DNA from 4 places in the Streptomyces sp. V3I7 genome. Region 1 is predicted to be linked to each of the others. Evidence: riboswitches for the same ligand, from Rfam matches in the RefSeq annotation. Region 1 holds a riboswitch; each other region holds the start of a gene.
The links. A riboswitch is a leader RNA that binds a small molecule or an ion and turns the genes downstream of it on or off. The one in region 1 is predicted to bind cyclic di-AMP.
Positions count from the first base shown of each region.

Region 1 (5,609 bases):
GTACGCGACGTCCCTGGCGTTCCTCCGCCACCGCGGCCGGCTCGGCCGGGCGGGGCCCGACTTCGTCCTGCGCGAGCGGCAGTTGCTGACCGAGCTGTGGAACCGGCGGCAGGTCGCGCGCCCGGCCCTGGAATACGCGGCCCGGATCTCGTCCCCCGTACGCGTGCCCCCGCAATGGCCGGGGCACGGGATACAGCAGGGCGGTACGGCATACGGAGTGCAGCAGGGCGGTACGGCGTACGGGGCGCCGGGCGCGTACGGATACCCGTCGGGTCCGGGGAGGTATCCCGGACCGTTCGTCCACCACAACCCGTACCGGTCGTAGCCGCGCACCTCCTGCCCCGGGAAAGTCCCGGGAAACGCCGGACCGGCAGCCCTGACGTCGGGGGGTTGCCGTCAGGACCGCCGGTGACCGGGGGAGCGTGCGAAAGGAGCGGTCAGGGGTTGACGCCCTTGCCGCGCAGCCATGCCATCGGGTCGATGCCGATGGGCTGGCCGTCCGGGTGGACCTCCAGGTGGAGGTGCGGGCCGGTGACGTTGCCGGTGGCGCCGACGCGGCCGATGACGTCGCCGGTGGAGACCTTCTGGCCGACGCTGACGTTGATCGACGACTGGTGGCAGAACCACAGCTCGGTGCCGTCGTCCAGGGTGAGGACCGTGCGGTAGCCGTAGGAGCCGGCCCAGCCCGCCTGGGTGATGGTGCCGCTGTGGATGGCCTTGATCAGCGTGCCCGTGGGAGCGGCGAAGTCGAGACCGGTGTGGTAGCCGGAGGACCACATGGAGCCGGCCTGCCCGAAGAGGCTGGTGAGCGTGTACGAGGAGGTCGGCAGCGCGTACTGCTTGGCGAGCTCGGCCAGCCGGGCCGCCTCGGCCGCCTTCTTGGCCTGGGCCTCCGCCTGCTCCTTGGCCGCGGCCGCCTTGCTCGCGGCGGCCTGCTCCGCCTGAGCGGCGGCGTCGGCGACCTGCTTGTCGGCGGCGGCCACGGCAGCGGCGGCGGCCTTGCTTTCCGCCTGGCCCTGCTGCTGCTCGGCCTGGGCCATGATCCGGTTGCGCAGCGCCTCACCGGCGTCGCCGGCATCTTCCGCGTTGTCGGTCCCGGTCATGCCCACGGAGCTGAGCGCGGTCGCGGAACCCTGGGGAGCGGAGGGCTCGTCCTCCAGCAGGGAGCCGACGGCCGGCAGGTGGGACACGGGCAGGTCGGGCATGGAGATCGAGACCGGCGGCTTGCCGGCGTGCGCGCTGGCCATGCCGCCCGCGCCGACGGCGGCCATGACGCCGACGCCCAGAACGGTGGAGCTGCGGGCGAGCCCGCCGCCGCGCTGCTTGGCGACGCGGTGCCGGCCGCGTACCGGACGAGTGGAGTCCTCGGTCGGGTTCCACTCCTCCCAGGGGCCCTCGTCGGTGGAGTAACTGCCGTAGCCGAACGCCTCGGTGCCACGCTGACTCGGCACGAAGGGGGCTGCTGGGGCGGGCCGGTTGGACGCCACGCGGGCGTGCTCCTTTCCTTCCGTCGCCTACCGGGTTAGCTGACGGGTTCGGAGCAGGAAGGTCTCCTACGCGCGTATACCTGCCGTGTTTCCACGGCGATATCCGCGTGATTCACCCCAAGGTGGTGGTTCCCCGGTTCCCTCGCGGGATTCGGCGCGTGCGCACGGAGCCGCCTCTTGTGACGGCTGGGACGACCGCGCTGCGTTATCGAACGTTAATAGACCCGCGGGGGAGATTCCAAGCCGTTCCTCTTGATCGTCAAGGTTTGCAGGGGTGGACTTACGAGCCATCACCGGCGAAACCCGGGCGACTTGACCACCCCTCAGCGAAGCCCGGGCAAACCTTTGCCGTCTGACGGTATGTCAGTTGTTACGCGGAGGGCTCCGGATCACTCACATTCAGTGATGGAGCCCGTACGGGGGTGGGGTTGCAGTCGGCGGCCCAGGAAAACACTCAGGGCCGGAATCCATGATCTGGATTCCGGCCCTGAGTCTTCAGTAGCGGGGACAGGATTTGAACCTGCGACCTCTGGGTTATGAGCCCAGCGAGCTACCGAGCTGCTCCACCCCGCGTCGTTGAAACCAGTGTACGTCATCCGCGGGACCGAATGCACACGCGTTCCGCGCGGGCCCCGACCAGCCCGGGAAGCCGGCCGCGATCGGCCCGTGAAGCGGGCCGCGATCAGCCCAGCAGGTGGCCGTTCGGCTCCTTGGCCGGGGCCTCGTACTCGGGCAGGACGACGACGTCGGCGCCCCCGGCCGCGAGCAGCCCGCTCCCGTCGGCGCCCGGGACGAACGTGTCCGGCTCGCGCCAGGCCGTCACCACCCGGCGTACCCCGGACTCAAGGATCAGCCGGGCGCAGGGAGCGGGGCGTGAGGCGCGGCGGGCGCAGGGTTCGAGGCTGCTGTACACCGTGGCGCCGGCGAGCAGCGGATCACCGGGCTCGATCTTCGCGAGGGCGGCCTCCTCGGCGTGGACCACCGGGTCGTCCCCTTCCCGGGAGTACCCGCGGGCCAGCTCCGTCCCGTCGGCCGCGACCACGACCGCGCCCACGCTGAACGCCGTGCGCGAGGGCGGGCACAGCGCCGCGAGCTCGCAGGCGATCCGCATCCAGTGCCGGTCGGCGGCGATGACCGTCTGTCCGGCGCCGGGGGCGGTCGGCTCGTAGCGCATCAGGACGATGTCCTCGATGCGCCGCGACTCCAGGAGGCGCAGGCGTCCGGCCTGGTAGTCGCCCGGCCCGAACAGCCGGGGCGCCTTCGGGTCGCCCACGAGCAGCGGGGCGAGGACCAGCTGGAGCTCGTCGGCGAGGCCCTGGCGGAGCAGCTGCGTGTGGACGGCCCCGCCGCCCTCGACCATCAGACGCCGGACCCTGCGCACCTCGTACAGGTGCGTGAGCAGGGCCCGCCAGTCGAGGTCGGGGCCCAGCGCGACGATGTCGGCCGCGATGCCCAGCCCCCGGGCCCGCTCCGCGCCGCGCTCGGTCGTGCAGAGGAGCTTCTCGCCGCCGGTGTGCCAGAACTTCGCGCCCGGATCGAGGTCGCCGGAGCCGCTGACGGTGACCTTGAGCGGGTACTCCGTCTTCCCGGCGGCGACCCGGGCCGCCCGGCGCGCGGGCGCGTTGACCAGGAGCCGAGGGTTGTCGGCGCGGATGGTGCCGGCGCCGACCAGGATCGCATCGACGGACGCCCGCACCTCGTCGACCCGGTCGAAGTCGGCCGGACTGGAGAGCAACAGCCGCTCGGGACCGGTGTCGTCCAGGTAACCGTCGAGGGAGACGGCGGCGGAGAGGAGGACGTACGGGAAGGGCATCGGCGTCCTCCGGGCGAGGAGAAGGGCGGGTGGTGCGAGGCGCATCAAACCTACCGGGAGAGCCGACGCCTTCGGCCGCTGGCCAGGGCCACCGGACGGGACGCGAACCGGGGCCACCGCCGTGGGACAGGCGGTGGCCCGAGGCCGACAGACCCGTACGCGGTGCGCTGGGACGCCAGGGCGGAATTCGCCTGGGCGCCCGCCCGCGTCCGTACCACCGGTGCCGGAGGCCGCGGGCACGGATGGCTGCGCCGAGCAGACCTACCGGGAGAGCCGACGCTCTCGGCCGCCGGCCAGGGACGCCAGACGGAACACGAACCGGGCCACCGCCGTAGGAGAGGCGATGGCCCGGGGCCGATTAAGCAGTGCGCGCGGTGCGCTGGGGCGTCAGGTCAGACGCAGACCAGACCCAGCACGCAGATGTTCGACGGCGAGGTCGATATCAGGGAGGGATTCGTCTGGGCGCTGCTCGCGTCCGTACCGCCGGTGCCGGAGGTCGCGGGCGCGGACGGCTGCTGCGTGGTGGTCCCGCTCGGGACCTGCGACGTGGCGTCGCCCGTGCTCGGGGTGCTGGTCTGCGTGTCCGAGACCGGGGCCGCGGTCGAGGCGGCCGGGTGGGAGGCAACGGGGCCCGACTGCGTGTGCCGGACGCTCGGCGCCGCCGTGTGCGGCGCGGTGTGGGCGCCCGTAGCGGACGGCGCCTGGTGCTGCGCGGCGGCCTGGGCCGGCGCCGAGTGGTCAGCGGGCTCGGCGTGCCGCGGGCGGTCGGTGCCGCGCGAGGAGCGGGGCGTGGTGTGCTGCGGGGACGACGGCTCGCTGAAGTCGCCCGCCCTGTCCTGCGCGGAGCCCATGGGCCTGTCGTCCGGGGCCGAACTCGCCTGAGCCTTGACGTTGGACTGGCGGTCCATCGAGTTCAAGGTCAGGCCGCCGCCGACGAGCGCGACGGCGGTCGCGACCACGGCCCGGCGCTGGTTCTTCTTCCAGCGGGCCAGCTGGCGACGGCGCGCGGCGCGGCCCTTGGACGCGGGCGGGGCGTCGTCGACGTCCTCGACACCGGCGTACGCGGTCTCCTGCGCGCCGGTCGCGGTGGCCGCCGTGGTCGCAGTGGTCGGCGTGGTCGCAGTGGTCGGCGTGGTCGCCCTGGTCGCTGTGGTCGCCGTGTCGTCCCACAGCGGTTCGGAGTCCTCGGGCCAGCCGGCCGAGACCGTGAACGTGCCGTTGGCCGTCCTCGTGCCGCCCGTCGCCGTGGCGGTGGACGGGGGTGCGAACGACGCGTGGGCCGGGCCGGGGGCCTCGCTCGTACCGGCGGAACCGCCGTCCTCGGCGCCCGCGTTGATGAAGGCGGCGATGTCCGGTGCGTAGGCGCCGCAGCCGGGGCACACCAGGGCACCGTTGAGGTGCCGACGACACGAGGAGCAGTAGTCCATCTGTGGTCTTCCTGGATGGGCGGCGCCGTCGGCCCGGCTGGGCCGCGGCCTGATCGCGCTCGCACGCGAGATCGAGCAGCCTGCAACGCTAACGAGCGATTAGAAAGGCGGCGTGCATCCCTTGTGACGCTCCTGCAGAGATCTTCTGGAACTCACGTGAGCCTCACCCGTCCCAGTACGCCTCAACCGCACCGGCGTTCCGCGCGTCGTGCGGTGGTCGAGACCTGACCTGAACTTCGCGAACTTCACACAGGAAGCCCCGGCTCGGATCACACGCGCGTCGCCTGTCCGAGTGCCTTCCGCACGCCGCCCGAACGCGGGACGCACGGCCGGGGATACCTGGTCTCACGCAAGACGACCTGGAATTCTTCGGGATCGACGAGGAGATCAGCTATGTACGCAGTGGTCCGGCGCTACGAAGGCGTCACCGACCCCGCCGAGGCGGGCCGCCGAGTGGACGAGGACTTCATTCCCCTCCTCCGAGAGGTCCCCGGCTTCATCGCCTACTACTGGATCGACGCCGGCGACGGAGTCATGGTCTCCACCAGCATCTACGAGGACCGAACCGGCGCCGAGGAATCCATCAGCCGAGCCGCCGACTTCGTACGCGACAACCTCGCGCCCCTCCTCCCCAACCCGCCGCAGGTCGCGGCCGGCCCGGTCGTGGCGGCCCGGCTGACACCCTAGGAAGGCCCGGAAAACGAAGCAGCGTCCGAGCCGGTTCGATCGGCTCGGACGCTGCTTCGCGGGTCGGTCCTGTGCATGACCCGCGAGTGGATCATGACGGCTTTCCGTCGGACTGTTCACAAGGGCGCCGGATTCGTGACCATCGCTCGGCACCAGTGACATTCAGGTGGCACAGGGCGCTGATCGAAGTGACCC
Region 1 is NZ_JAUSZK010000001.1:3,206,933-3,212,541, forward strand. It holds gene QFZ74_RS14860 (PrsW family intramembrane metalloprotease) at 1-325, shown strand, start outside; gene QFZ74_RS14865 (M23 family metallopeptidase) at 438-1,487, opposite strand; cyclic di-AMP (ydaO/yuaA leader) riboswitch at 1,495-1,654, opposite strand; tRNA gene QFZ74_RS14870 (tRNA-Met) at 1,987-2,060, opposite strand; gene QFZ74_RS14875 (dihydrofolate reductase family protein) at 2,170-3,300, opposite strand; gene QFZ74_RS14880 (hypothetical protein) at 3,693-4,727, opposite strand; gene QFZ74_RS14885 (hypothetical protein) at 5,121-5,414, shown strand.

Region 2 (5,609 bases), 420 kb from region 1:
CGCGCAGGAGGTGGTGGACGCCTGCACCGGCGGGCACACGGTGGTGGTCGTGGCGACGGGCGAGGGCGAACCGGTCCTCACGGACGGCCTGGCCCGCATGGCCGGCTCCGGCCGCGTCCAGATGCCCGAGCTGGAGCTGCTCCCCGCCTCCTACGACCTGCCCGGCGCCCGCCTCCTCGACCTTGTCCAGGTCATGGACCGGATCCGCGCCGAGTGCCCCTGGTCGTCCCGGCAGACCCACGAGGGCCTGGCGAAGTACGGCATCGAGGAGGCGTACGAACTCGTCGAGGCGATCGAGGCCGGCGACCGCGACGAGCTGAGGGAGGAGCTGGGCGACGTCCTGCTCCAGGTCGTCTTCCACTCCCGTATCGCCGAGGAGGACTCCGAGGAGCCGTTCTCCATCGACGACGTGGCCGGCGGCATCGTCGCCAAGCTGATCCACCGCCACCCGCACGTGTTCGGCGACGAGTCGGCGGAGACGCCCGAGGACGTCAAGGAGCACTGGCTGCGCACCAAGGCCGAGGAGAAGCAGCGCGCCTCGGTGACCGACGGCGTCCCCCTGGGCCAGCCCGGCCTCGCCCTCGCCGCGAAGCTCGCCTCCCGCGTCCGGACGGCCGGACTGGACGTGCCGCTGCCGAGCGGCGAGGGCGTCGGCTACGAGCTGCTGGCGCTGGCGGCGCGGGCCGAGGCGGCGGGCGTCGACCCGGAGGCGGCCCTGAGAGCGGCGGCGCGCGCCTACCGGGACGCGATCAGGGAGGTGGAGGGGTGATATCGATCGGACGAGGCCCCGAGTCCATACGGCTCACGGCTTATGGCTCACGGCTCGATTGAGGCCCGTCACTCGGACGTGAACCGCACCGGCAGCTCCCGCAGCCCCCGCATGATGAGGCCGCCGCGCCAGCGCAGTTCGGCCGGGTCGGCGGCCAGCTCGATGTCGGGCAGCCGGCGCAGCAGCGTCTCAAGGGCGGTGCGGCCTTCGAGGCGGGCCAGGGGTGCGCCGAGGCAGTAGTGGATGCCGTGTCCGTACCCGAGGTGGGGGTTGTCGCTGCGGGAGAGGTCGAGCGTGTCCGGCTCGGTGAAGCGGGCGGGATCGCGGTCGGCGGCAGCGAGGACCACCAGGACCGGGTCGCCCGTGGCGATCCGCTGGCCGCCGAGGGTGAGGGGCTCGGTGGCGAAGCGCCAGGTGGCCAGCTCCACGGGGCCGTCGAAGCGGAGCAGTTCCTCGATCCCGGTGTCGAGCAGCGCGGACTCGCCGCGCTCGATCGACTCCTGGAGGCGGGCGCGCTGCTCGGGGTGGCGCAGCAGGGCGTACATGCCGTTGCCGATGAGGTTGATGGTCGTCTCGAAGCCGGCGAACAGCAGCACGAAGCACATCGCGGCGGCCTCGTTCTCGGTGAGGTGCTCGCCGTGGTCGGAGGCGCGGATCAGGCCCGAGATGAGGTCATCGCCTAGGTCGCCGCGCTTGCGGTGGATGAGGTCGGCGAGGTAGCCGCGGATCTTCTTCACCGACCGGGCGACACCACCGCGCGGACCGCCGCCGTGCCGGATCATCATCCCGGCCCAGTCGCGGAAGTCGTCCTGGTCCTCGCGCGGGACGCCGAGCAGGTCGCAGATGGCGTAGATGGGGAGGGGGAAGGCGAACTCGTGGATGAGGTCGGCCTCGCCCCGGGAGGCGAACCGGTCGATCAGATCGTCCGTCAACTCCTGGACGCGGGGCTCGAATTCGGCGACGCGGCGCGGAGTGAACGCCTTGGAGACGAGCCGCCGCAGCCGGGTGTGGTCCGGCGGGTCGATGTTGAGCAGATGCGTCATGAGGTTGGCACTGCGCTCGCCCGGAATGCCGGTCTTGCTCTTGCCGTGCGCGTCCTCGGCATGGTGCTCGGGGTTCTTCGACAGCCGCTTGTCCGCGAGCGCCTGGCGGGCGTCGGCGTACCGGGTCACGAGCCAGGCCTCGACCCCGCTGGGCAGCCGCGTCCGGTGGACCGGGGCGTGCTCGCGCAGCCAGGCGTAGGCCGGGTAGGGATCGCTGGCGAATTCCCAGGTGAAGAGTTCGGGGGCGGTGTTCGGGGCGTTCACAGCACGACCGTAACCGGAGCGGACGGGCGTCCGCGCGGGCATGGAGAGGGGGTGACGGAGTCCGCTGTATCCGGATATCGGCGGCCGGTGGGGGATTGTGTGGGAGGCGCTGTGATCTTCACGTGATCTCTGCGCATCGAACTTGTGACTAGTGATCGTGTGCCTATACGTTCACTCGTCAGCGCGGCACGTGCGCCTTTTTCGCCGCGCCGGTCAACGCCGTCGCACGAAAGGCTTCCGCATGATCTCCGGGAACGGTCGTCACCGTCGCCCCCGTCAGGCTCCGGCTCTCCTCGTCGCGGCCGGAGTGACCGGCTCTGCCATCGCCATCCCCCTGCTCGGCGCGGCCAGTGCCAGCGCGGCGGACGGCACGACGTGGGACAGGGTGGCCGACTGCGAGAGCGGCGGCTCCTGGAGCGCCAACACGGGCAACGGTTACTTCGGCGGCCTTCAGATGTCCCAGGAGGACTGGGACAAGTACGGCGGCGGTCAGTACGCCACGAGCCCCGACGAGGCCAGCCGTTCGCAGCAGATAGCCGTGGCCGAGAAGATCCTCGCCGACCAGGGCACGAAGCGCTGGGCGACCTGTGCCCTGCTCTACGGGCTCAGCAGCGACTCCAGCTCGGTCCACGTCGACACCGGCGTCTCCAAGGATGGTTCGTCCCAATCCGGCGATTCGTCGGATTCCTCGGACTCATCCGGCTCCTCCGGCTCGGACGGTCTGCTCGGCTCGCTGCTGTCGCCCGGCGAGACGTCCGGATCCGACTCCGGCGGCGACTCCGGCTCCCGGGGTGAGAGCTCCGCGTCCGATTCCGCGTCTCACGCCTCGCCGTCGGACTCGCACTCACCGAGGGGTGACGCGGCAGTCGGTGACGGCTCGACCGACTCCGATAATGCGGGCAAGTCCGGCAAGTCGTCGTCTTCCGGTGCGAAGAGTGAGGCGCGGACGGGCGACGGTTCGCCCTCGGTCTCCCGTGGCGCCGAAGAATCCGACAACGCGTGGCGCAGTGGCAGCACTTGGAGCCTGGTCGACACCGGGTCGGTCGGCGGCGGGCGGCACCGTGGCGTCAGCGCGGAGGAAAGCGGGACGAGTGACGCGAAGGGGGTGAATGCTCACTCCGCCGGGCGGCACGCCTACACCGTCCGCGAGGGTGACTCCCTCGCGTCCATCGCCGACTCCCTTGACGTGGACGGCGGATGGCGCGCGCTGTACGCCGGCAACAAGAAGGTCATCGGCGACGACCCGAGCCACATCGCCCCCGGTCAGACCCTGCATTTCGATTCCTGAACGGGCGAAATGGGGCGGGAGTTGACGCCCCGTTTAGGCGTTAAATGTCCCGTTTGGTGAAAGTGTGGGATGAGTCTCAGAAGCCCTGATCGTCTTTGGAATTCGGCGGATCGCGTGTCTACGGTCATGTCCGCTCGTCACCACGAGCCCCGGCTGCCGCAACGCCGAGTCCTGCCAGCGGCCGTACGGGAACAGTCGTCGCGTCAAGCGCCGTAGGCAGGAGCGGGGGACCCAAGGTAAGTGCCGGAACCGGCAGTTGATGCCGTGACCGGCTCGGGGTGAAGCCATGTCCCGTGAGGGATGTGGCCGGGCAACTCAACCGGCCCGAACCCGACAGCTCACCTCGCAGGCGTCGGTGAGGGGATCGATCCATGCTGTTTTCCAGCAAGGGCAAGCACCGCCGTCCGGCCAAGGCCATCCGCGCCCTCGCACTCGCCGGCGTCGCCGGCACCGCCGTCGCCGCTCCGCTGATGGCGGCCGGCAACGCCTCCGCCGCCACCGCCTCCGAGTGGGACGCCGTCGCCCAGTGCGAGTCCGGCGGTAACTGGTCCATCAACACTGGCAACGGCTTCTACGGCGGTCTGCAGTTCTCCGCCTCCACCTGGGCCGCGTACGGCGGCACGCAGTACGCCGCCACCGCCGACAAGGCCACCAAGTCCCAGCAGATCGAGATAGGCGAGAAGGTCCTCGCCGCCCAGGGCAAGGGCGCCTGGCCGAACTGCGGCACGGGCCTGTCGAGCACCCCGTACAACGGCGGCACCTCCGGCAGCACGAGCACCAGCACCGGAACCGGCACGAACGCGGGCACCAGCACCAGCACCCCGGACACCACCGCCCGCGCCGCCGAGCCGCAGGCCGCCACGCGCTCCACCGACCGCCCGGCCGCGAGCAAGACCGTCAGCACCCCGACCGGCAAGAAGGTCAAGAAGGGTGACGGCGAGTACAAGGTCGTCAAGGGCGACACCCTCGGCTCGATCGCCGAGAAGCACAAGGTCGAGGGCGGCTGGAAGAAGCTGTTCGAGCTGAACAAGGACATCGTCGAGGACGCCGACCTCATCTACCCGGGCCAGCAGCTGCACCTGAAGTAGCAGCCGCCCCCCAAGTCTCCCCGCCCCGTGCGCATTCCCCCATGCGTGCCGGGGCGGGGTCTGCTTTTTCCGGTGCTCCCTGCTTCCGCCTCATGCTCCCCCGCCTGCACCCGCCCCCAGCCCCTTTGTTCCGCCCGGAAACAATGTGTACTACGGTCGCCGTGTCCAGGGGGCGGTCGGTCGGCCGACCCGCACCCCCGGGCGGTTAGGCTCTAGTCGCAGGGCACGGACCGGGCCATCGAGGCCCCCGCGCCCCGCACTCCCAGCGTCACATCCCAAGAAGGAGATGCTCGTGCCGTCCATCGACGTCGTCGTAGCCCGGGAAATCCTGGACTCCCGAGGCAACCCCACGGTCGAGGTCGAGGTCGGCCTCGACGACGGCAGCACGGGTCGTGCCGCCGTTCCGTCCGGCGCCTCCACCGGCGCCTTCGAGGCCATCGAGCTCCGCGACGGTGACCCCAACCGCTACCAGGGCAAGGGCGTCGAGAAGGCCGTCCTCGCCGTGATCGAGCAGATCGGACCGGAGCTCGTCGGCTACGACGCCACCGAGCAGCGCCTGATCGACCAGGCCATGTTCGACCTGGACGCCACCGACAACAAGGGCTCGCTCGGCGCCAACGCCATCCTCGGCGTCTCCCTCGCCGTCGCCCACGCCGCCTCCGAGGCCAGCGACCTCCCCCTCTTCCGCTACCTGGGCGGCCCGAACGCGCACCTGCTGCCCGTTCCGATGATGAACATCCTGAACGGCGGCTCGCACGCCGACTCCAACGTGGACATCCAGGAGTTCATGATCGCGCCGATCGGCGCGGAGTCCTTCTCCGAGGCCCTGCGCTGGGGCGCCGAGGTCTACCACACGCTGAAGAAGGTCCTGAAGACCAAGGGCCTGTCCACCGGCCTCGGCGACGAGGGCGGCTTCGCCCCGAACCTCGGCTCCAACCGCGAGGCCCTCGACCTCATCCTCGAGGCCATCAAGCAGGCCGGGTACGTCCCCGGTGAGCAGATCGCCCTCGCGCTCGACGTCGCCGCCTCCGAGTTCTACAAGGACGGCAAGTACCTCTTCGAGGGCAAGGAGCGCTCCGCCGCCGAGATGACGGAGTACTACGAGCAGCTCGTCGCGGACTACCCGCTCGTCTCCATCGAGGACCCGCTGTTCGAGG
Region 2 is NZ_JAUSZK010000001.1:2,784,629-2,790,237, reverse strand. It holds gene QFZ74_RS12875 (nucleoside triphosphate pyrophosphohydrolase) at 1-769, shown strand, start outside; gene QFZ74_RS12870 (cytochrome P450) at 838-2,118, opposite strand; gene QFZ74_RS12865 (transglycosylase family protein) at 2,318-3,364, shown strand; cyclic di-AMP (ydaO/yuaA leader) riboswitch at 3,563-3,731, shown strand; gene QFZ74_RS12860 (transglycosylase family protein) at 3,736-4,452, shown strand; gene eno (phosphopyruvate hydratase) at 4,739-5,609, shown strand, end outside.
Region 2: it holds a riboswitch for cyclic di-AMP, as region 1 does, so the genes downstream of both, QFZ74_RS12860 (transglycosylase family protein) here and QFZ74_RS14865 (M23 family metallopeptidase) in region 1, are expected to answer to the same signal.

Region 3 (5,609 bases), 2.4 Mb from region 1:
GGAGCACCGGTCGCCGGACCAGGACATCTCGCTGTACATCAACTCCCCCGGCGGCTCGTTCAGCGCGATGACGGCGATCTACGACACGCTGCGGTACGTCACCTGCGACGTGGAGACCATCTGCCTGGGGCAGGCCGGCGCGTCCGCGGCGGTGCTGCTCGCGGCCGGCACCCCGGGCAAACGGTACGTCCTGCCGGGCGCGCGGATCGTGATCGAGCAGCCGTCGCTGCCGGATCCGGTGCACGGCCAGCCGAGCGATCTCGCCATCCAGGCCGCGGAGTTGACCCGGATCCGCGCCCTGCTGGAGGAGCTGCTCGTACGCCATACGGGGCGGTCCCCGGATCAGGTCAGCCATGACCTGGAGCGGGACCTCATCCTCGACGCCCGGGGCGCGCTGGAGTACGGGCTGGTGGACGGCGTCGTCCCCAGCCGCAAGGCGTCGCGCACGGCGCCGGACGCGGAGTGAGGGGCCGATGCTGCCGCCGGAACTGCCGCCCCTGCCCGCGCTGACCCGCGCCGAGGGCGAGTTGATCGACCGTTACCTGGAGGCGGTCGATCTGCTGGGCCGGATCAACCCGGCCGGCAACACGGGGACGTACGGCGGACTGCGGGCCGCGCAGGCCCTGGTCCGCACGGCCGTCGCGCTGCGGGACGCGCTCGCGCTGATGCACCGTCGCGGCGAGACCGAGCTGCACAACGCCACCTTGGCGCGGGCGCTGCGCGTCCTGGACGGCGAGCGCCGAACGGCCCGGGTGAGCGTGCCGCCGCCGCCCGACCGCACGCACTGACACCGCCCCGCTCGGCACGGCCGGAATCGACGCGACACGACTATGACGAAACGGACCAAATGACGTACCCCTGTTCGGAGTAGACGACCATCCTTTTTTGGCACCGTGCGGGTTGCACGGCGTGCGCGCGCGAAGGGGGCGCCGAAGTGCTTCCGCGCTGGTCCGGGGGTGCGTCACCCCCGGACCCGGAGACCCGTACGGGGCAGTGTCCACCCGAACGGGCGCCCAGTGAGCAACTCCACAAATGCCCGGTTCCACTCGGATTTTCGGACTTCCGTGAGTGAAGATCCGTGTCTGACGACAAGCCCCCGCCACCGCGGCGGGGCGGTCCGGGCGGACGCCGAGTCCTGCCGCCGCCCGGACGACCGGTCGACGGAAGTGGATCGGCAGGAGTGGAGGACCCAGGCAAGACGGGTCGCCGCAGCGGACGTCCGTCCGCGGTGAGCGGTCCTTGGGGTGAAGTCGCGGGAACGCGACCGGGCAACTTCGCCAGCCCGAATCCGACAGGTCATCCTTCACAGGCGGCTGACGAAGGGTTGCGTATGACCGCGCTCAATCGTGTCCCGTCGCTTGTGTTCCGGGCGGGTACCGCCTCGGCGCTCACCATCGCCGCGGTGAGCGGCTCCATCGTCGTGCCGGGCCTCACCGCCGAAGCCGCTGCCGCCACGACGGCACACAAGGCACTCCAGATCGCCGCGTCCAAGAGGGGTGCCCCGTACTTGTGGGGTGCCACCGGACCTCGCCGCTTCGACTGCTCCGGGCTGACGCTGTACTCGTTCAAGAAGGCGGGCAAGCGCCTGCCGCGTACGGCCGCCCAGCAGTACAACCGCACACGCCACGTCTCGGCCGGCCACCGCAAGGCCGGGGACCTGGTCTTCTTCCATTCCGGGTCCAGCGTCTACCACGTCGGCATCTACGCCGGTAAGGGCCGGATCTGGCACGCTCCGAAGACCGGGGACGTGGTCAGACTCCAGAAGATCTGGACGAGGAACGTCTGGTACGGCCGGGTCAGCTGACCCGGCCTTTTCTGTCGGCGGCGGCGCCTTCCCGGGGCGCCGTCACCACCCACGGCAGCTCGATGGAGACGGTCTTGCCGCCCTCGCGGGTGGGCCGGATGCGCATCCTGCCGCCGCACTCGGCGGTAAGGCAGCGGATGATGACCATCCCGCGCCCGTTGTCCTGCTGGACGGCGGCGGGAAGTCTCTTCGGCAGGCGCGGGTGGCTGTCCGTCACACCGATGCGCAGCCGTTCGTCACGATCGAGGGCGACGTCCACCGTGAAGGTGGGTGACTGCCCGAGGGTGTGCTGTACGGCGTTGGTGGCCAGTTCGGAGACGATCAGCCGGACGGTGTCGACGACGTCCGTGTCCGACGCCAGCCCCCACTCCGCGAGCGTGCCCACGACATAGGTGCGGGCGGCGGAGACCGAGGCGGGATCGCTCGGCAGCGTGAGGGATGCTTCCAGATGGTCTGCCATGGCGACGCCGTCCCTTTCCCACGGAACCGCGGCCCGCCAAGGAGCGGATGGTTCGAGTACGGTCCCGGACTGGTGCTCGTCGCCAGACTGCCACTGCCACGTCGGTCAGAGGGGCGATCCACCAAGATATGCATATATCTGTCGCCCAATGCGGTGAACTCTGCGACGGCGGAGCGTATTCGGGCGCCTCGGAAGAGGTAGGGAGGAGCCCATGCAGCACGGTCCCGCGGTGCGCCGGCGGAAACTGGGTGCCGAATTGCGTGCCCTGCGTGCCGGCGCCTGTCTCACGAGCGGCGAGGCGGCCCGGCTGGTGGGCTGGCACCAGTCGAAGGTGAGCCGTATCGAGACGGGCGCGAGCGGCGTGAAACCGGCGGACGTGCGGTCACTCCTGGACATCTACGGAGTGACCGACGGCCAACTGCGCGAGTTCTTACTCGCGTTGGCGTATTCCGAGAGCGGCGGCGGCCGCGACCACTGGTGGCACGCGTACCGGGGCGTCCTGCCGCCCGCCTACCGGGACTTCATCAGCCTGGAGTCGCAGGCGAGCGGGATGCGCACACTGGAGACCTCGGTGATCCCCGGGCTGCTCCAGACGTCCGAGTACGCCCGTGCGGTGACCAGGGCCGCAGTGGGCCGGACGGACGACGAACCCGACGACGAGCGGCTGGACGCCCTGGTGGAGGTGCGCCTCGCCCGGCAGGACGTCCTGCGCTCACCGCGGCCCCTTCAGCTGACCGCCGTCCTGGACGAGGCGGTGCTGCGGCGGGAGGTCGGCGGGCCGGAGGTGATGGCGCGGCAGCGGCGGCGGCTGGTCGAGGCGGCCCGGTTGCCCCAAGTCACGCTCCAGGTACTGCCGTTCGCTGCGGGAGCACATATCGGCATCACCGGTCCTTTCGTTATCTTCTCATTTCCGAGCACTTCTGATCTGGATGTGGTCGTTCTCGACCACTTGACGAGTAGCCTCCATCTCGAACGGAAAGAAGACCTCCAGGCCTACTCGGAGGCCTTCGACTCCCTTCGGATACACGCGCTTTCACCCGAGGACTCGTTGGATTACCTCGCCGGGACAGGGTGACCGCGCATAAGGAGGCACCATGTCAGCACTGCCTCGGATCGTCCCCTCCAGTACCGATCTGTACGGCGTGCGATGGCTGCGCAGCAGCTACAGCACGGGAGCCAACAACTGCGTGGAGACGGCCCGGCCGCGCTCCGGTCCCCCGGCCGGACTGCTCGCCGTACGCGACTCCAAGGACCCGGCCGGGCCGGCGCTGCTCTTCTCCCCCGGGAGCTGGGCGGCCTTCCTCGCCGGGCTGCGCTGAGCCTCGTACGCCCCGATCCCGTCCGCCCCCGCCGATCAGCTCCCGCCGATCAGCTCCCCGGACCGCGACGCACGGTCGTGTCACGCCGACTCATGACCGCGCCTCGACGATCAGCCGCACCGCGCGCTCGATCTCGGCCCGGGACAGGTCCGCACGGGCGGTCAGCCTCAGCCGTGAGATGCCGTCGGGCACGGAAGGAGGACGGAAACAGCCCACGGCCAGACCCGCCGTACGGCAGTCCGCGGCCCAGCGGACGGCCCCCTCGGGGGACGGCGCGCGCACCGAGACCACCGCGGCGTCCGGACGTACCGCTTCCAGACCCGCGGCGGTCAGGCGCGCGTGCAGCTCGGCGGCGACCTCGCGCGCGCGTGCCGCCCGCTCGGGCTCGCGACGCAGCAGTCTGACGGCCGCCAGGGCCGCGCCCGCCGCGGCCGGGGCGAGCCCCGTGTCGAAGATGAACGTCCGGGCGGCGTTGACCAGATGGCCGATCACCCGGGCCGGGCCGAGCACCACGCCGCCCTGGCTGCCCAGCGACTTGGACAGCGTGGCCGTGACGACGACGTCGTCGGCGCCCGCGAGAGCGGCGGCCCGTGCGGCTCCGCGGCCGCCGTCGCCCAGCACCCCGAGCCCGTGCGCGTCGTCGACGAGCAGTCCCGCGCCGTGCTCCCGGCAGGCGGCGACGAGAGCGGCGAGCGGCGCGGCGTCGCCGTCGACGGAGAACACCGTGTCGGAGACGACGACCGCGGGCCCGTCGTGCGTGTCCAGCGCCTTGCGTACGGCGTCCGGGTCGGCGTGCGCCACGACCTGGGTGGCGCCCCGGGCCAGCCGGCAGCCGTCGATCAGGGAGGCGTGGTTGCCCGCGTCGGAGACCAGGAGGGAGCCGTGCGGGCCCAGCGCGGTGACCGCGGCGAGGTTGGCGGCATAGCCGGAGGAGAAGACCAGGGCGGCCTCGAAGCCGCAGAAGTCGGCGAGTTCACGCTCGAGTTCGGTGTGCAGCTCGGTGGTGCCGGTGACCAGCCGGGAGCCGGTGGAGCCGCCGCCCCACGTGCGTGCGGCCGCCGTGGCGCCCTCGATGACCTCGGGATGGCGGGCCAGGCCCAGGTAGTCGTTGCTCGCCAGGTCGAGCAGCGGCGAGTCGGCGGGGCGGGGCCGCAGGGTCCGTACGAGACCGGCCCTCCGGCGCGCCTCCGCCTGGCCGTCGATCCAGCCGAACGCCATGGCTCCTCCGGGGGAGTACGAGGTCAGTGAACCGACACTAGCCGGACGACCGGGTGTCCGTGATGTGGCAATACCCACACACTCCGAACGGGCTTCGTTGTGCGAACGATCCTTGGCCGGGGCAGGTTCCTTAGGACAGGATCGGGCCTCATGGACCTCCTGAACACGCTGCTGGACAAGGGGCTTCGGCGCGAGCTGCCGACCCGTGACGAGGCACTCGCCGTGCTGGCCACCTCCGACGACGACCTGCTCGATGTGGTGGCCGCGGCCGGCAAGGTGCGCCGGTACTGGTTCGGCCGGCGCGTGAAACTGAACTACCTGGTCAACCTGAAGTCCGGCCTGTGCCCGGAGGACTGCTCCTACTGCTCGCAGCGCCTCGGCTCGAAGGCCGGGATCCTCAAGTACACCTGGCTCAAGCCGGACGAGGCCTCCCAGGCCGCGGCGGCGGGCCTGGCCGGGGGCGCCAAGCGGGTCTGCCTGGTGGCCAGCGGGCGCGGTCCGACGGACCGGGACGTGGACCGGGTGTCGGACACCATCAAGGCGATCAAGGAGCAGAACGAGGACGTCGAGGTGTGCGCCTGCCTCGGCCTGCTCTCGGACGGCCAGGCCGACCGGCTGCGGGCGGCGGGCGCGGACGCGTACAACCACAACCTCAACACGTCCGAGGGAACGTACGCCGACATCACGACCACGCACACGTACGCCGACCGGGTGGACACGGTGCGGAAGGCGCACGCGGCCGGACTGTCCGCGTGTTCGGGTCTGATCGCGGGCATGGGCGAGAGCGACGAGGACCTGGTCGACGTCG
Region 3 is NZ_JAUSZK010000001.1:820,425-826,033, forward strand. It holds gene QFZ74_RS03950 (ATP-dependent Clp protease proteolytic subunit) at 1-466, shown strand, start outside; gene QFZ74_RS03955 (hypothetical protein) at 474-788, shown strand; cyclic di-AMP (ydaO/yuaA leader) riboswitch at 1,117-1,327, shown strand; gene QFZ74_RS03960 (C40 family peptidase) at 1,331-1,804, shown strand; gene QFZ74_RS03965 (ATP-binding protein) at 1,797-2,264, opposite strand; gene QFZ74_RS03970 (helix-turn-helix transcriptional regulator) at 2,476-3,339, shown strand; gene QFZ74_RS03975 (DUF397 domain-containing protein) at 3,359-3,583, shown strand; gene QFZ74_RS03980 (8-amino-7-oxononanoate synthase) at 3,674-4,801, opposite strand; gene bioB (biotin synthase BioB) at 4,952-5,609, shown strand, end outside.
Region 3: it holds a riboswitch for cyclic di-AMP, as region 1 does, so the genes downstream of both, QFZ74_RS03960 (C40 family peptidase) here and QFZ74_RS14865 (M23 family metallopeptidase) in region 1, are expected to answer to the same signal.

Region 4 (5,609 bases), 870 kb from region 1:
CGATGCCGGACGCCGGTCCGGCGGACTTGGCGACGGGTCCCGTCCGCTTCCACTCCAGGTAGGACTCCGGCACCTCCTCCAGGAAACGGGAGGGCGGGTTGTACGACGGCTGGCCCCAGGCGCTGCGCATCGCCGAGCGCGTGAGGTACAGCCGCTCCCGCGCGCGCGTGATGCCGACGTACGCCAGGCGCCGCTCCTCCTCCAGTTCCTTGGTCTGGCCGAGGGCGCGCATGTGCGGGAAGACGCCGTCCTCCATGCCGGTCAGGAAGACGACCGGGAACTCCAGGCCCTTGGCGGTGTGCAGCGTCATCAGCGTGATGACGCCGTCGCCGTCCTCCTCGTCGGGGATCTGGTCGGAGTCGGCGACCAGGGCGACCTTCTCGAGGAAGTCGGACAGCGAGGGCTGCTCCCCCTCCTCGTGCTCCTGCTCGAACTCCAGCGCCACGGCGGCGAGTTCCTGGAGGTTCTCGATCCGCGTCTCGTCCTGCGGGTCGGTGGACGCCTGGAGTTCGGCGAGATAGCCGGTGCGCTCCAGCACCGCCTCCAGGACGGTCGCCGGTCCCGCGCCGGACTCGACGACCGTACGGAGCTCCTCCATCAGCACGTTGAAGCGCTTGACAGCGTTGGTCGAGCGCGCGGCCATGCCGTACGCCTCGTCGACCCGGCGCAGCGCCTGCGCGAAGCTGATCTTCTCGCGCTGGGCGAGCGCGTCGACCATCGCCTCCGCGCGGTCGCCGATGCCACGCTTGGGGACGTTGAGGATGCGGCGCAGCGGGACGGAGTCCTCGGGGTTGGCCAGGACCCGCAGGTACGACAGGACGTCCCGGACCTCCTTGCGCTCGTAGAAGCGGACACCGCCGACGACCTTATAGGGCAGGCCGACGCGGATGAAGATCTCTTCGAAGACACGGGACTGGGCGTTGGTGCGGTAGAAGACGGCGACGTCGCCGGCCTTCGCCTCGCCCGCGTCCGTGAGGCGGTCTATCTCCTCGGCGACGAACTGGGCCTCGTCGTGCTCGGTGTCGGCGACGTAGCCGGTGATCGCCGCACCCGTACCCGCGTTGGTCCACAGGTTCTTGGGGCGGCGGGACTCGTTGCGCTCGATGACCGCGTTGGCGGCGGAGAGGATCGTCTGCGTGGAGCGGTAGTTCTGCTCCAGCAGGATCGTCGTCGCGTCCGGGTAGTCCTCCTCGAACTGGAGGATGTTGCGGATGGTCGCGCCGCGGAAGGCGTAGATCGACTGGTCGGCGTCACCCACGACGCACAGCTCGGCGGGCGGCAGGTCGGACCCGCCCGGCGGGACGTCGGCGTCCCCGGAGGCATGCTCGCCGGTGCCGACCAGTTCGCGCACCAGAGCGTACTGGGCGTGGTTGGTGTCCTGGTACTCGTCGACGAGGACGTGGCGGAAGCGGCGGCGGTAGTGCTCGGCGACGTCCGGGAAGGCGCGGAGCAGGTTGACCGTCGTCATGATCAGGTCGTCGAAGTCGAGGGCGTTCGCCTCACGCAGCCGCGACTGGTACAGCGCGTAGGCCTGGGCGAGGGTCTTCTCGAAGCCGTCGGTGGCCTGGGCGGCGAAGTCCTCCTCGTCGATCAGCTCGTTCTTGAGGTTGCTGATCTTGGCGCTGAAGGACTTCGGCGGGAAGCGCTTGGGGTCGAGGTCCAGGTCACGGCAGACCAGGGACATCAGGCGCTTGGAGTCGGCGGCGTCGTAGATCGAGAACGACGACGTGAAGCCGAGCCGCTTGCTCTCGCGGCGCAGGATGCGCACGCACGCGCTGTGGAAGGTCATGACCCACATGGCGTTCGCGCGCGGGCCGACGAGCTGCTCGACGCGCTCCTTCATCTCGCCCGCGGCCTTGTTGGTGAAGGTGATCGCGAGGATCTGCCCCGGGTGCACATGCCGCCCGCCGAGCAGGTGGGCGATGCGGTGGGTGAGCACACGGGTCTTGCCGGAGCCCGCACCGGCCACGATGAGCAGCGGCGAGCCGGAGTGGACAACGGCCGCGCGCTGGTTGTCGTTCAGCCCCTCCAGGAGCGCGGCGGGGTCGACGACGGGGCGCGGGGCGCCGTCGCGGTAGTAGGCGTCACGGCCGGCGCCGGCGCCGTCCGGAGGCAGGTCGAACTTCCCGCCGAACAGATCGTCCGGAATCGGCTCCGGAGCGTGGTCGTCCTCGGGCGGCGGCGGTTCCTCCGCACGGCCGCGGGGGGCCTGGAGGTCCGCCAGGAAGCTGTCGTCAAAGAGGCTGCTCATCGCTCTCCGAGTCTAGGGCGCCCCACCGACAATCCGTCGCCGCCCGGAAAACATCCCGGTCACGGACGACGTGGGCTACCCCACCCTCCCCTCTTAACTCTCCAGAATCATGCCATTACGGTACGCACTCGCCCTCAGCGCGGCCGAGCGCACCGATCCCTCACATGGACAAGTCACCCCACACCGCCCCCAATTGACCGCCGCCGGAGACCTTCCCTCCCAAGGTCACGAAAATGTATCGGGCATATCACCCACCAACCTTCACACGGGCCACACGAGTTGGCTACCGTGCCGGGCGGGCCGCAGGACCTTCACCGGCGAACGTCGCCGGGACCCGCGGCCCCCGCTGAGTCCGGCCCCCTGTGGTGCCGGAGCCGGGGACCCACCCGATCTTGGGGTGAATCGGCCCCCTCCCCTTGCGGAGGGACCGTAGGGCAGCCTTCCGAACCACCCGCCCGAACCCGACAGCTAACTCGGTAGGCGGATCCTGGAAGGAGCCCCCTCTTGGCGTCGCACCGCAAGTCGCGCCCCACGGGTACTCGCCTCGCCGGCATACGCACCCCCGCTCTGGCCACCGCCGCCCTCACCTCCGTGGCCCTGCTGTCCCAGTCGGCCCAGGCCGCCCCGTCGGCCGACCGGCCGAGCGTCGAGGAAGTGCAGAAGAAGGTCGACGACCTCTACCGCCAGGCGGAGTCGGCGACCGAGAAGTACAACGCCGCGAAGGAGCGGACCGGCGCGCAGCGCAAGCAGGTCGACGGCCTCCTCGACGACGTGGCGAAGCGCACGCAGGAACTCAACAAGGCCCGTGAGGAGCTGGGCACGTTCGCCGCGGCGCAGTACCGGACCGGCGCCGCCGCCCCCAGCACCGCCAGCCTCCTGCTCGCGGACTCCCCGCAGGACTACTTCGACCAGAACCAGCTGATGCACCGTCTGACCTCGCGTCAGAAGGTCGCGGTCGACGACTACGTCACCGAGCAGTCGGCGACGATGAAGAAGCGGCAGGAGGCCACCAGGAGCCTGGAGTCGCTCACCGAGTCGCAGGACGAGCTGCGCTCCGCCAAGTCCACCGTCCAGACGAAGCTGTCCACCGCGCGGGAACTGCTGTCCAAGCTGACGGCGGAGGAGAAGGCGCGGCTCGCGGCGATCGAGAAGCGCAAGCAGGAGGAGGCCGCGCGCCAGGCGGCCGAGCTCGCCCGGGAGCAAGCCGCGCGCCAGGCCGCCGCCGAGAAGGCGGCCCAGCAGGAGAGCTCCGCGTCACCGAGCCCGACGACGGGCACCTCCTCGTCCGGCACGTCCTCCTCCAGCACGTCCTCCTCGTACGCCACCCAGGCCGCCAAGGCGCTCGCCTTCGCCCGCGCCCAGATCGGCAAGCCCTACGTCTGGGGCGCGACCGGCCCCGGCTCCTACGACTGCTCGGGCCTGACCCAGGCCGCCTGGAAGGCCGCGGGCGTCTCCCTGCCGCGCACCACCTGGGACCAGGTCAACGTCGGAACCACGGTCTCCCTGGCCGACGCCCAGCCCGGCGACCTGATCTTCTTCTACGACGACATCAGCCACGTCGGCCTCTACATCGGCGACGGCATGATGATCCACGCCCCGAAGCCCGGCGCGTACGTCCGCGAGGAGTCGATCTACTACGCCGGCTCGTCGATCATCCACAGCGTGGTGCGCCCGGTCTGAGCGGGTTTTCGTCCTTAGCATCGGTCCATGCCCGGCACTCCCCTCCCCCGCCCCTGGTGGACACGGCATCCGCCGGTGGCCGGAGCCGCCGTCATGGCGACCGGCATCGTGTCGGTGGGGCTGCACCTGACGGGCCACGAGGTCCTGTCCGAGGTCGTCCTCGTGGTGGCCTGTATCGCCTGGCTGGTGCTCGCCGCGGGCCTGGCCATGGACCTGGCCGTGGGGCCGGCGCGCGAGCGGGGGCGCTGGGCGACCGGCGCGCGTACGGCAGACGCACTCACCTCCGCGACCGCCACCACGGTTCTCGGGACCCGTTTCTCGGCGCTCTCCTGGCATGCCCTCGCCGAGGCGCTGCTCGCTCTGGCAGCCGCGCTCTGGGCGGTGCTGCTGATTCTCGTCGTACGGCAGCGGGTCGTACGACAGCGGGCGGAGGACCGGCCCACGTCCGGGGAGGTGTTCCTGCCGTGCGTGGCCACGGAGGGCGTCGCCCTGCTGTGCGCCACGCTGGCCGGGGCCGAGGCGACCGCCTGGCTCGCGCACACCGGACTGGTGCTGTTCTGGCTGGGGCTCGCGCTCTACGCCCTCGCACTGGGCCGGTTCGACGCACGGCAGCTGGTCGAGGGCGCCGGGGACCACTGGATCGCGGGCGGCGCGCTCGCCCTCGCGGCGCTGACCGGGGCGAAACTGATCGCCGCCGACAGCCCCCGCCTGTATCTGTGGAACGACGACGACAGCGACGTCCTGCGCTCCTCGACGATCGCGCTGATCGCCCTCGCCCTGGCGAGCTACGTCGTCCTGCTGGGCGCCGAGCTGCTCCGGCCCCGGCTGCGCTACGACGTACGCCGCTGGGCGACGGTGTACCCGATGGGACTGACGGCGGCGGCGACGCTCGTGGTCGCCGCCGCCGTCGGGGTCCCGTGGCTGACGGGCACCGGTCAGGTGCTGGTGTGGGTCGCCGTCGCGGTGTGGATCGCGGTGGTGGCCGGCGCGGTCGCGGCGACCCGCGCGCGGATCAGGTCCAGAGCAGCGCGATGAAGATGTTCGCCACGGTCAGCAGGCCCACCAGGCCGAAGAACCGCTTGTCCACCGTCTCCTCGTCCCGCTGCACGTAGACCAGCGCGAGGATCACGATCAGCAGCGCCAGCTTCACGCCGATCTTGATGTTGTTGACGTGATGACCGTCGGCCTCGTTGAGCCCGACCAGGATCACGCCCGTGACCAGCATGGTCAGCGCGCCGTGCAGCATCGCGGGGACGAAGCGGGCGGTGCCCCGGCCCATCGCCTTCATCTGGGTGAGAAAGCCGCCCAGGAGGGAGGCGATGCCGATGATGTGCAGGCCGACGAAGACCTGGATGAGTACGTCCATGGTTCCGGAGCCTAATGAGCCCCGCGGCCGGTGCCGCTCTTCACCCCCGCTTCCCGGAGTCGCGGCCACGGTGGCGGTGGCGGTGGTGCGGCAGTCGCGGTGGTGCGGCAGTCGCGGTCGCATATATGCATCGCCCGCATAGCACCCCCGCGCCCTCGCGCGCCCTGGAACCGCCGCTTCGGTCAGCGCGCCGCGCGAAGGAGACCGCTCCGAATCCGAATTCCTGTCACATGTGGTCACCGCGCGGTCGTGTGCCGCCTTTTCCGTACATGCGTTACCAGGACGACACCGCCAGGTTTAGCGTCCTCGACC
Region 4 is NZ_JAUSZK010000001.1:4,080,144-4,085,752, reverse strand. It holds gene pcrA (DNA helicase PcrA) at 1-2,251, opposite strand, end outside; cyclic di-AMP (ydaO/yuaA leader) riboswitch at 2,586-2,750, shown strand; gene QFZ74_RS19155 (NlpC/P60 family protein) at 2,756-3,931, shown strand; gene QFZ74_RS19150 (hypothetical protein) at 3,959-4,966, shown strand; gene QFZ74_RS19145 (hypothetical protein) at 4,944-5,297, opposite strand.
Region 4: it holds a riboswitch for cyclic di-AMP, as region 1 does, so the genes downstream of both, QFZ74_RS19155 (NlpC/P60 family protein) here and QFZ74_RS14865 (M23 family metallopeptidase) in region 1, are expected to answer to the same signal.